Linked DNA regions of Streptomyces ficellus. The protein of the gene in region 3 interacts with the protein of the main gene of each other region in a pairwise test. Links are inferred from orthologs where the notes say so. Each region holds a gene or a part of one and is shown on either strand. Other genes may lie near its edges.

The links.
Region 1: the proteins of rlmB (region 3) and EIZ62_RS12680 interact in binary tests that used the Escherichia coli proteins (3 or more experiments, as listed by UniProt). The link is inferred for Streptomyces ficellus from one-to-one orthologs.
Region 2: the proteins of rlmB (region 3) and tsaE interact in binary tests that used the Escherichia coli proteins (3 or more experiments, as listed by UniProt). The link is inferred for Streptomyces ficellus from one-to-one orthologs.

Annotation. Positions count from the first base shown.
Region 1 is NZ_CP034279.1:2,939,406-2,942,608, reverse strand. The notes cover bases 1-2,951. They hold EIZ62_RS12680 (NAD(P)H-hydrate dehydratase), read left to right. Parts: upstream 1-742; coding sequence 743-2,161; downstream 2,162-2,951. Other genes in these bases: alr (alanine racemase), read left to right, coding at 2,543-2,951; EIZ62_RS12685 (holo-ACP synthase), read left to right, coding at 370-738; glmS (glutamine--fructose-6-phosphate transaminase (isomerizing)), read left to right, coding at 1-373. In the rest of the region: more of alr, read left to right, coding at 2,952-3,203. UniProt on the Escherichia coli protein: Bifunctional enzyme that catalyzes the epimerization of the S- and R-forms of NAD(P)HX and the dehydration of the S-form of NAD(P)HX at the expense of ADP, which is converted to AMP.
Region 2 is NZ_CP034279.1:2,935,695-2,938,927, reverse strand. What follows is about bases 1-2,981. They hold tsaE (tRNA (adenosine(37)-N6)-threonylcarbamoyltransferase complex ATPase subunit type 1 TsaE), read left to right. Parts: upstream 1-1,223; coding sequence 1,224-1,739; downstream 1,740-2,981. Other genes in these bases: tsaB (tRNA (adenosine(37)-N6)-threonylcarbamoyltransferase complex dimerization subunit type 1 TsaB), read left to right, coding at 2,926-2,981; EIZ62_RS12655 (hypothetical protein), read right to left, coding at 2,254-2,796; EIZ62_RS12660 (hypothetical protein), read left to right, coding at 1,930-2,133; EIZ62_RS12670 (alpha/beta fold hydrolase), read left to right, coding at 68-1,252; alr (alanine racemase), read left to right, coding at 1-7. Also shown: more of tsaB, read left to right, coding at 2,982-3,233. UniProt on the Escherichia coli protein: Required for the formation of a threonylcarbamoyl group on adenosine at position 37 (t(6)A37) in tRNAs that read codons beginning with adenine.
Region 3 is NZ_CP034279.1:3,946,827-3,951,877, forward strand. What follows is about bases 1,267-4,114. They hold rlmB (23S rRNA (guanosine(2251)-2'-O)-methyltransferase RlmB), read left to right. Parts: upstream 1,267-2,139; coding sequence 2,140-3,090; downstream 3,091-4,114. Other genes in these bases: cysS (cysteine--tRNA ligase), read left to right, coding at 1,267-2,063; EIZ62_RS17670 (DoxX family protein), read left to right, coding at 3,185-4,114. Outside these bases: ispD (2-C-methyl-D-erythritol 4-phosphate cytidylyltransferase), read left to right, coding at 1-132; ispF (2-C-methyl-D-erythritol 2,4-cyclodiphosphate synthase), read left to right, coding at 122-610; more of cysS, read left to right, coding at 669-1,266; more of EIZ62_RS17670, read left to right, coding at 4,115-4,864; EIZ62_RS17675 (nucleotidyltransferase family protein), read right to left, coding at 4,956-5,051. UniProt on the Escherichia coli protein: Specifically methylates the ribose of guanosine 2251 in 23S rRNA.

The DNA.
Region 1 (3,203 bases), 1.0 Mb from region 3 along the record:
CGCCTACATGCACGCGGAGGGGTTCGCCGCCGGCGAGCTGAAGCACGGGCCGATCGCCCTGATCGAGAAGGACGTCCCGGTCGTCGTCGTGGTCCCCTCGCCGCGCGGCCGCTCCGTCCTGCACGACAAGATCGTTTCCAACATCCAGGAGATCCGGGCCCGGGGCGCACGCACCATCGTGATCGCGGAGGAGGGCGACGAGGCGGTGACGCCGTACGCGGACCACCTGATCCGCGTCCCGGCGACGCCGACGCTGCTCCAGCCGATGGTGTCGACGGTGCCGCTCCAGGTCTTCGCCTGCGAGCTGGCGACCGCCCGGGGCAACGAGGTGGACCAGCCGCGCAACCTGGCGAAGTCGGTCACCGTCGAATGATCATCGGGGTGGGGATCGACGTGGCGGAGATCGACCGGTTCGCCGCGGCGCTCAAGCGGACGCCGCACATGGCGGAGCGGCTGTTCGTGGAGCGGGAACTGCTGCTGCCGAGCGGCGAACGCCGGGGGATCGCCTCGCTCGCGGCGCGGTTCGCGGCGAAGGAGGCCCTCGCGAAGGCGCTCGGCGCGCCCGCCGGGCTCCAGTGGACGGACGCGGAGGTGTACGTCGAGGACACCGGGCAGCCCCGGCTGCGGGTGAGCGGCACGGTCGCGGCCCGCGCCGCCGAACTGGGCGTCCGGCAGTGGCACGTGTCGCTCAGCCATGACGCGGGGGTGGCGTCGGCGGTGGTGATCGCGGAGGGTTGAGCCCATGCGTACCGCTTACCGCGTGGAGACAGTACGGGCCGCCGAGGCCGAGGTGATGGCGAAGCTGCCGGACGGCGCGCTGATGCAGCGGGCGGCGGCGGGCCTGGCCACCACGTGCGCCGGGCTGCTGCGCCGCGTGTACGGCGCCCGCGTGGTGCTGCTCGTCGGCAGCGGCGACAACGGGGGCGACGCGCTGTACGCGGGTGTGCGCCTGGCGCGCCGGGGGGCGGGCGTGTCGGCGGTGCTGCTCGGCTCGCGCGCCCACGAGGCGGGGCTCGCGGCCCTGCTGGGCGCCGGGGGCCGGGTCGCCGACGACCCGTACGGCGTGCTGGCGCGGGCCGATCTCGTGGTGGACGGCATCACCGGGATCGGTGGGCGCGGCGGCCTGCGCCCCGAAGCGGTGCCCGTGGTGCGGGCGGCCCGCGACTCCGGTGCCGTCCTCGTGGCCGTCGACCTGCCGAGCGGGGTGGACGCCGACACGGGCGAGGTTCACGGGGAGGCGGTGCGGGCGGACGCGACGGTCACGTTCGGGGCGTACAAGCCGGGGCTGCTGATCGACCCGGCGCGGGAGTACGCGGGTGCGCTGCGGCTCGTCGACATCGGGCTCGCCCTGCCGCCGGCGCCCGAGGTCGAGGCCCTCCAGCACGCGGACGTGGCCCGGCTGCTGCCCGTCCCGGTGGGGGAGAGCGACAAGTACCGGCGCGGCGTCGTCGGGATCGTCGCCGGCTCGGCCCGCTACCCCGGCGCGGCCGTCCTCGCCGTGTCCGGCGCGCTGCGGGGCGGCGCGGGCGCGGTGCGGTACGTCGGTCCGGCCGGCGACGCGGTGCTCGCCCGCCACCCGGAGACCCTGGTGCACGCCGGGCCGCCCGCCAAGGCGGGGCGCGTCCAGGCGTGGGTGATCGGCCCGGGCCTCGGCGACACGCCGGGAGTGGACGACGTCCTCGCCTCCGACGTCCCCGTCCTGGTGGACGCCGACGGTCTGCGGAGCCTCGACCCTCCGGCGGTCCGCGCCCGCCCGGCGCCCACCGTCCTCACCCCGCACGCCGGCGAGGCGGCGGCGCTCCTGGGCACGGCGCGGGAGGACGTGGAGTCCCGGCGCCTGGAGGCGGTACGGGAACTCGCCGGGCGGTACGGCGCGACGGTGCTGCTCAAGGGCTCGACGACCCTCGTCGCCTCACCCACCGGCCCGGTGCGCGTCAACCCCACGGGTACGCCCTGGCTGGCCACCGCCGGCAGCGGCGACGTCCTGTCGGGCCTCACGGGCTCCCTCCTCGCGGCGGGCCTCGCGCCGCGCGACGCCGCGTCGGCCGGGGCGTACCTCCACGGCCTCGCCGCCCGCCACGCCTCCCGCGACGCCCCCGTCGCGGCCTGTGACGTCGCCGAAGCGCTCCCGGGGGCCTGGCGGGACGTGCGGAGCGGCTGAGGCGGGGGCGCCCGGGGCGGCCCGTCTGCCCCCGCCCGCCTCCCGGGCCGGGTGCGCCGCCGCCCCGGGAGCCACACCCGTCCATCCCCGACCGCCACTCGGGTCGCCCCCTGCCAGGCCGCGCCCTGCCGCCCGGCCGCACCCCGTCTGTGGGTGGGCGGGTCTACGGGGACCCGCCACCCGGCCCGGGGGCGACCCGGACCCGCCTGGTCGGCCGTGCCGACCGGACCCACCGTGCCGACCGGGCCCGCCGGACCCGCCTGGTCGGCCGTGCCCCAGGCGCTCCAGAGCCGCCGGGCTCGCCCGGGGTGACCCCGGTCGGGTCGACGCGTGGGCGGGGACGCGGAGGGTGGGGGGCGCGTACCTGAGAGACTGGGCGCGATGAGTGAGACACCGCAGACCCTTCGCGCCCGCGCCGAGATCGACCTCGGCGCGCTGCGCGCCAATGTGCGTGCCCTGCGGGGCCGCGTGGGGCCGGACGTTCAGGTCATGGGCGTCGTGAAGGCCGACGCGTACGGGCACGGGGCGGTGCCCTGCGCGCGGGCGGCGCTGGAGGCCGGGGCCACCTGGCTCGGGACCGCCACGCCCCACGAGGCGCTCGCGCTGCGGGCGGCCGGGATCGACGCGCCCGTGCTGTGCTGGCTGTGGACGCCCGGCGACCCGTGGGACGAGGGCATCCGGGCGGGCCTGGACATGGGCGTGAGCGGGATGTGGGCCCTGGACGAGGTCAAGGAGGCCGCGCGCCGGACCGCACAGCCGGCGCGCGTGCAGCTCAAGGCTGACACCGGGCTCGGGCGCAACGGCTGCCAGCCCGCCGACTGGCCCCGGCTCGTCGGCGAGGCGCTCACCGCCCAGCGCGAGGGCCTGTTGAAGGTCACCGGCCTCTGGTCGCACTTCGCGTGCGCCGACGAGCCCGGGCACCCCTCCATCGGCGCCCAGCTGGAAACGTTCCACGAGATGCTCACGTACGCCGAGAAGGCCGGCGTCGAGCCCGAGGTGCGGCACATGGCCAACTCCCCGGCCACGCTCACCCTCCCCGAGA
Region 2 (3,233 bases), 1.0 Mb from region 3 along the record:
CGAGTAACGGGAGCCTTGAGGAGCAGCCGTAGTGAGTGAGACCAGTTCGGTGGCCGCGGCGGAAGCGATGTCCGCCGCGGCCGGCAATTGGCGCCGCGCCGGTTTCGCCGGGGCCGCGATAGGAGTGGTCGCGGCGGGCGCGGCGGCCGGTGTCGCCATCGAGCGGCTCACCGTCGGGCGCGGCATGCGCCGCAAGGCGCGCCTCGCACTGGACGCGGCCGGCCCGTACGGCTCGCTGCGCGGCACGCCCGGCCGGGCCGAGGCCGACGACGGCACCCCGCTGTACTACGAGGTCGACGAGGTGGAGGCGGACGGCAGCGCGCCGCGCCGCCGCCGGCTCTTCGGGCGCCGCACGCCCGGCCCCGTCACCGTCGTCTTCAGCCACGGCTACTGCCTCAACCAGGACTCCTGGCACTTCCAGCGCGCAGCCCTGCGCGGCCTGGTCCGCACCGTCCACTGGGACCAGCGCAGCCACGGCCGTTCCGGGCGGGGCGCCGCCCAGCAGGGCCCGGACCGGGTGCCGGTCTCCATCGACCAGCTCGGCCGCGACCTCAAGACGGTCCTCGACGCCGCCGCGCCCGAGGGCCCGCTGGTGCTGGTGGGGCACTCGATGGGCGGCATGACGGTGATGGCGCTGGCCGAGCAGTACCCGGAGCTCATCCGCGAGCGGGTCGTCGGCGTCGCCTTCGTCGGCACCTCGTGCGGCAACCTCGGCGAGGTCAACTACGGGCTGCCCGTCGCGGGCGTGAACGCCGTGCGCCGGGTGCTGCCCGGGATACTGCGGGCGCTCGGCTCGCAGGCGGAGCTGGTGGAGCGCGGGCGGCGGGCCACCGCGGACCTGTTCGCGGGGCTCATCAAGCGCTATTCGTTCTCGTCGCGGGACGTGGACCCGGCGGTCGCCCGGTTCGCCGAGCGCATGATCGAGGGCACCCCCATCGACGTGGTCGCCGAGTTCTACCCGGCGTTCACCGAGCACGACAAGGCGGAGGCGCTGGGCGTCTTCGCCGAGGTGCCGGTGCTGGCGCTGGCCGGGGACCAGGACCTGGTGACGCCGAGCTCCCACACCGAGGCCATCGCCGGCCTGCTCCCGGACGCGGAGCTGGTCATCGTCCCCGACGGCGGCCACCTGGTGATGCTGGAGCACCCCGAGACGGTCACCGACCGGCTCGCGGACCTGCTGGTCCGGGTCGGTGCCGTATCGGCAGCGACTAACGTTGGCACGTATGGAAGCACCGCACAGCCCGGCCCCTGAGGGGGCCACGGCCACCGCCCGTCTCACCCTGCACGCCCCCGAGCAGACCCAGGACCTGGGCCGCACGCTCGCCAAGCTGCTGCGCCCCGGCGACCTCGTCATGCTCACCGGCGAGCTCGGCGCCGGCAAGACGACGCTGACGCGCGGGCTCGGCGAGGGCCTCGGGGTGCGCGGCGCGGTGACGTCCCCGACGTTCGTCATCGCGCGCGTCCACCCGTCCCTCACCGGCGGCCCCGCCCTCGTGCACGTCGACGCCTACCGGCTGGGCGGCGGGCTCGACGAGATGGAGGACCTCGACCTCGACGTCTCGCTGCCCGACTCGGTGGTGGTCGTGGAGTGGGGCGAGGGCAAGGTGGAGGACCTCACGGACGACCGGCTGCACGTCGTCATCCACCGGGTCGTCGGCTCCACCGACGACGACCGGCGGGTCGTGACGCTGAGCGGGTACGGGGAGCGCTGGGCGGGCGTGGACCTGGCGCTGGGGTGACGGGGTGGACGGGGCGAGGGGGAGACGGGCCGACGGGGTGACGGGGCGACGGCGTCACGCAGCGTGCCCGCCGTAGTTTCCGACAAGACGTCGGCATGATGTTGCGCCGTACCTCCGAGGCGTGGTCCCATGGAGACCAGGACCTGGTTAGGTGTACCTAACCATGCCCCCGTAGCCCCAGGAGGCGACCATGCCGACGTCCGAGCAGAATGTGTCGATGCGTGATCTGCTGGCGTCGTGCGCGGCGGCCAGCGCCGTCTCCACGCCGCCAGGGACCGCTGACGCCGACCAGACTCCCGCGCCCGGCGTCGGGGACGTTCTGGACGCGCGGGAGACGAACTCCGCCGCCGACAGGACCGCCGAGACCGCCCCGGAACGCCGCCGGGCGGCCTGAGCGCCGACCGCCAGGCATCAGCGCTACTCCGCGTGATCCGCGACCCCATGTGCGCCGTGCACGCCCCCTGCCAGGGCGCGGGTGCGCGGGTGCGCGGGTTCCGTTCGGCGCCGGTGAGGCCTACGGGACGACGACGACCTTCGAGTTGACCGTCGCGAACGTCCACATCGCGTTGCCGTCGGTCCGCTTCATGCGGATGCCGCCCGTCCGGCGCTGCGGGTCCGGGGTGGCCATGGTGCCGTCGACCGCCGCGCTGAAGCCGATCGTCACGCCGTCGACGCTCGCGAACCGCACCACGTGCTCGATCCTGACGCCGTCGGAGCCGGACACGCTGCCCGAGCGCGACGTCACGGCGTACGTGCCCGGAGCCGGGTCGACCGTGCTCGGCATCACCGCGAACGTACGCGCCACCACGTTTTTCTCGTCCACCAGCCACACCCGCCGCTCACCGAGCGAGTACACCACCCGCACGCCCGAGCCCGACTGCTTCGGCAGCGCGAGCGCCGTGACGGCGGGGTCCTTCGGGAGGGCGCCGGGCGCGGGGGCCGACGGCGACGCGGCGGGGGCGGGCGAGCCGGCCTTCAGGTCGGCCGGGGCACTGGCCGACGCCTGGTAGGCGAGGAAGGCGACCGCCGCCATGGCCGCCGCGGTGAGCCCGGCCACGAATCCCGAGCTGCTCCTTGCCACGTTGCTGCCCACCTCTCCCACGTACGTATGCGGTGTGACCGTAGCAGGATCACGCACGGGACCCGGGGCGCCGTGCGCGGCGCCCCGGAGCCGTAGGCTGTTCGCGTGCTCTTGCTCGCCATGGATACCGCCACACCCGCCGTCACCGTCGCCCTCCACGACGGGGACTCCGTCGTCGCCACCTCCACCCGGGTCGACGCGCGCCGGCACGGGGAACTCCTGCTGCCCGCCGTCCACCAGGTGCTCCGGGAGGCCGGCCGCAAGCTCGACGCCGTGACCGGCATCGTCGTCGGCGTCGGCCCGGGCCCGTACACCGGACTGCGGGTCGGCCTGGTGACGGCGGCGACCTTCGCGTCGGCGCTCGGCGGGGTGCCGGTGCACGGACTGTGCACGCTGGACGGGCTCGCGTACGC
Region 3 (5,051 bases):
ATGGTCGAACAGCTCGGCGAGCCGGTCGTCGTGGTGCCCGGCCACGAGGAGGCGTTCAAGGTGACCCGCCCGCTCGATCTCGTACTCGCCGAGGCGGTCCTCGCCCGGAGGAGGGCCAACGATGGCTTCTGACCTGCCCAGCATCGGCATCGGCACCGACGTCCACGCCTTCGAGAAGGGCCGCGAACTGTGGTGCGCGGGCCTCCTCTGGGAGGACTCCGACGGCTACGGGCTGGCCGGGCACTCCGACGGCGACGTGGCCGCCCACGCCGCCTGCGACGCCCTGTTCTCCGCCGCCGGCGTCGGCGACCTCGGCGCCCACTTCGGCACCTCCCGCCCCGAGTGGTCCGGCGCCTCCGGCGTGACGCTCCTCGCCGAGGCCGCCCGGATCGTCCGCGCCGAGGGCTTCGAGATCGGCAACATCGCCGTCCAGGTCATCGGCGTACGCCCGAAGATCGGCAAGCGGCGCGACGAGGCGCAGAAGGCGCTGGGCGCGGCGGCCGGGGCGCCCGTCGCGGTGTCCGGCACGACGACGGACGGCCTCGGGCTCACCGGCCGCGCCGAGGGCCTCGCCGCCATCGCCACGGCGCTCCTCGTACGGCGCGGCTGAAGCGCCCGTTCCGCCCTACGGGCGCGGGGCACTGGCACGCGCCCACTACCCTGGAGTGGTGACTATTCGTCTGTACGACACCAGCGCCCGGCAGATCCGTGACTTCTCCCCGCTCACGCCGGGCTGCGTCTCGATCTACCTGTGCGGTGCCACCGTGCAGGCCGCCCCGCACATCGGTCACATCCGGTCGGGGCTCAACTTCGACATCATGCGCCGCTGGTTCGCCTACCGCGGCTACGACGTCACGTTCGTCCGCAACGTCACGGACATCGACGACAAGATCATCGCGAAGTCGGCCGACCAGGGCCGCCCCTGGTGGTCGATCGGGTACGACAACGAGCGCGCGTTCAACGACGGGTACGAGGCGCTCGGCTGCCTGCCGCCCAGCTACGAGCCGCGCGCCACCGGGCACGTCCCGGAGATGATCGAGATGATGCGCGGCCTGATCGAGCGCGGCCACGCCTATGTCGCCGACGGCAGCGTCTACTTCGACGTCCGGTCCTTCCCCGACTACCTGGCGCTGTCGAACCAGGACATCGACGACCTGCGCCAGCCCGACGAGGGCGTGGCGGGCAAGCGCGACCCGCGCGACTTCGCCATGTGGAAGGCCACCAAGCCCGGCGAGCCCGACTGGGAGACGCCGTGGGGGCGCGGCCGCCCCGGCTGGCACCTGGAGTGCTCGGCCATGGCGCACAAGTACCTGGGCTCCGCCTTCGACATCCACGGCGGCGGACTGGACCTGGTCTTCCCGCACCACGAGAACGAGATCGCCCAGGCCAAGGCGTTCGGCGACGAGTTCGCCCGCTACTGGGTGCACAACGCCTGGGTCACCATGAGCGGCGAGAAGATGTCGAAGTCGCTCGGCAACTCCGTCCTGGTCTCCGAGATGGTCAAGCAGTGGCGGCCGATCGTCCTGCGCTACTACCTCGGCACCCCGCACTACCGGTCGATGATCGAGTACAGCGAGGAGGCGCTGCGCGAGGCCGAGTCGGCGTTCGCGCGCATCGAGGGCTTCGTCCAGCGGGTCGTCGAGAAGGCCGGACCCGTCGAACCGGCCGCCGAGGTGCCGCTCGCCTTCGCCGAGGCCATGGACGACGACATGGGCGTCCCGCAGGCGCTGGCGATCATCCACACCACCGTCCGGCAGGGCAACAGCGCGCTGGCCGCCGACGACAAGGAAGCCGCCGTCGCACGGCTCGCCGAGGTCCGCGCCATGCTCGGCGTCCTCGGCCTGGACCCGCTCGACGCGCACTGGGCCGGCGAGGCCGACCGGGGCGAGGACCTGCACGGGGTCGTCGACAGCCTCGTACGGCTGGTCCTGGACCAGCGCGAGGCGGCCCGCGCCCGCAAGGACTGGGGCACGGCCGACGCGATCCGCGACCAGCTGGGCCAGTCCGGGCTCGTCATCGAGGACGGCCCCGACGGGCCGCGCTGGACGCTCGGCGCACGCTGAGCCCTCGCCGGCACGCTTCCGCTGGCACACTTCATATACACGTACGTACGACACGCATCGACAGAGCAGGTAAGTCATGGCCGGGAACAGCCAGCGCAGGAACCGCCGCACGTCCAACAAGAAGGGCGCGACGGTCGGCAGCGGTGGCCAGCGGCGCCGGGGCCTCGAGGGCAAGGGCCCCACGCCGCCCGCGTCCGCGCGCAAGGGCCATGTGAAGAACCGCGTCGCCAACGCCAAGGCCAAGCAGACCCAGCGCCGCCAGGTCGCCCGCCGCGGCGGCAAGGGCTCGTCCGAGATGGTCGTCGGCCGCAACCCCGTCTTCGAGGCGCTGCGGGACGGCGTACCGGCGTCGACGCTGTACGTGCAGCAGTTCATCGACAACGACGAGCGGGTGCGCGACGCGCTGAAGCTCGCGGCCGACCGCGGCGGCATCAACCTCATGGAGGCCCCGCGCGCCGAGCTGGACCGCATGACGAACGGGCTCAACCACCAGGGCCTCGTCCTCCAGGTCCCGCCGTACGAGTACGCCCACCCCGAGGACCTCGCCGCCGCCGCCTTCGACGACGGCGAGGACCCGCTGATCGTCGCCCTCGACGGCGTGACCGACCCGCGCAACCTCGGCGCCGTCGTCCGCTCCGTCTCCGCGTTCGGCGGCCACGGCGTCGTCGTGCCCGAGCGGCGCGCCGCCGGGATGACCGCCGGTGCCTGGAAGACCGCCGCGGGCACCGCCGCCCGCACCCCGGTCGCCCGCGCCACCAACCTCACCCGCGCCCTCGAGGCGTACCAGAAGGCCGGCATCACCGTCGTCGGCCTGGCCGCTGACGGCGACGCCGAGGTCGGCGACCTGGAGGCCCTGGGCGGCCCGGTCGTCATCGTCGTCGGCAGCGAGGGCAAGGGCCTGTCCCGCCTGGTCGGCGAGACCTGCGACCACCTCGTCCGCATCCCCATGCCGGGCGGCGCCGAGTCCCTCAACGCGGGTGTCGCGGCCGGTGTGGTGCTGTACGAGGCGGCCCGCCGGCGCGCCTGATCCCGCACGATCCCGGGACCCGTCATGATCTTGACGGGTCTCGGACATTTACCGGCCGTCAAGGCAGTGTCCTAAACCCGCGTCACTCGGTTAGATGAGTGTGGACACCAGAACGCCCCGGCCCGGTTTCGACGATCAGCCTGCGCTGAGCATGGTCAAGGTGGATTGCGATCCCGCGCAGGTCATCGTGAACCACGCCAGTTTCCGTGTGCAGCTCGCCCCGGCGAACAAGCCCCGGTCGGCCGACCCCGCCCGCGTGCCCGCCATGAGCGGCGCGGCCGGCGCCGGCGGTGCGGCGGCGAGGCGGCGCGCCCCCGTCGTGTGGAGCGGCAAGTCCTCGCCCGGCGACCCCGGCGCGACCGGTCTGCTCCAGGCCGTGCGGGAATCGACGGCCCTCGGCACGCTCGACGCCGGCGCCACCCAGGTCATCCCGCGCCTCGACGACACGATGCCGACGCCCGTCGTCGGCGCCCAGCGCGTCGGCCCCGACGCGCCACCGCTCCTGCCGCCCATGCGCCGCGCGGTCGGCGCCTACGACGAGCAGCCCGACGGCCACCGGCCCCACGGCTACGCCGACGCGTACGGCACCGGCCACGACCTCGACCGCGACGACCGCGACGGCCTCGACCGCGACGGCCACGACGCCCGCGCCGACGACCGCCCCGCCGACGGGGCGTACACCGGCCCCGCCCACCGGCACGCGTACTACCCCGGCCGCCGGATGAACCTCGGCGTCGTGCTGCTCCCGCTGCGCGTGTTCCTCGGCTTCATCTCCATCTACGCCGGCATGGGCAAGCTCTGCGACCCCGTCTACTTCGACGGCGGCGAACGCGGCTCCATGGTCAAGTGGCTCAACTCCCTCCACCCCTGGGCGCTCGCCGAGCCGCTGCGCGACTTCGCGCTCGCCCACCCCGTCGGCGCCGGCCTCACCGTCGCCTTCGCCCAGGTCATCGTGGGCGTCCTCACCGTGCTGGGCCTCTGGCAGCGGGTCGCCGCCGTCTTCGGCGTCATGCTGTCCGCCGCGCTGATCCTCACCGTCAGCTGGAAGACCGTCCCCGTCTACGACGCGCCCGACATCATCTACCTCGCCGCCTGGTCGCCGCTGATCATCGCCGGCGCGCCCGTCTACTCCATCGACGGGCGCCTCGCCGGCGAGGCCTGGCGCACCCTCGGCCCCCGCTCGGCCCTCTGGGACCTGCGCCGCCGGGTCCTGCGGCGCGGCGTGGTCGTCGCCACCGTGGTCGTCGGCCTGACGCTGCTCATCGGCTCGGTCCTCGGCGGCGCCGTACGGTCCACGGAGATGGTCACCGTCCCCGGGCCGAACGACGACCCCACCAACCACCTGCCCGGCCGGCCGCTCCCCGAGGAGCCCGGCGAGCGCTCCCCGTCGGCCCGCGAGTCCACCGGCAGCCCCGAGCCCTCGGCGTCCGCGTCCACCGGCCCGACGGCCGAGGAGTCCGCGTCCTCGCCGGCCGAGACCGCCGAGGAGGAGGAGCGCGTCGAGGAGCAGCGGCCGACCGCCTCGCAGGGCACCGGCCAGGAGGCCCCGGAGCAGTCCGAGCCCGTTCCCCCGCCGACCAGCAGCGCCGGCCCGACCTCCACGGGCGGCGGCGACGGCGGTGACGGCGGCGGCAGCGGCGGCGGTGGCGGCGACGACAGCGGCTCCGGCGGCTCCGGCTCGGGCGGCGGCTCCGGCGGCGGCGGTTCGAGCGGCTCCGGCGGCGGCTCGTCCACCGGCGGCAACCGCAACCCCATCGGCGGCCTGCTCGGCTGACGTACGCCGGCGGGAGCCGGCGGGACGACACACGGGAGGGGCGGTCACCGCGAACGCGGTGACCGCCCCTCCCGTGTGTGCCGTCGTCCTCCTACGACGTCCGGGCGCCCAGCTCCTTCGCCGCCTCCTGGAGGTCCTTCGCGGTGTCGATGGCCCTCCAGTACGCCCCGTGCGGCAGCGGGAAGCC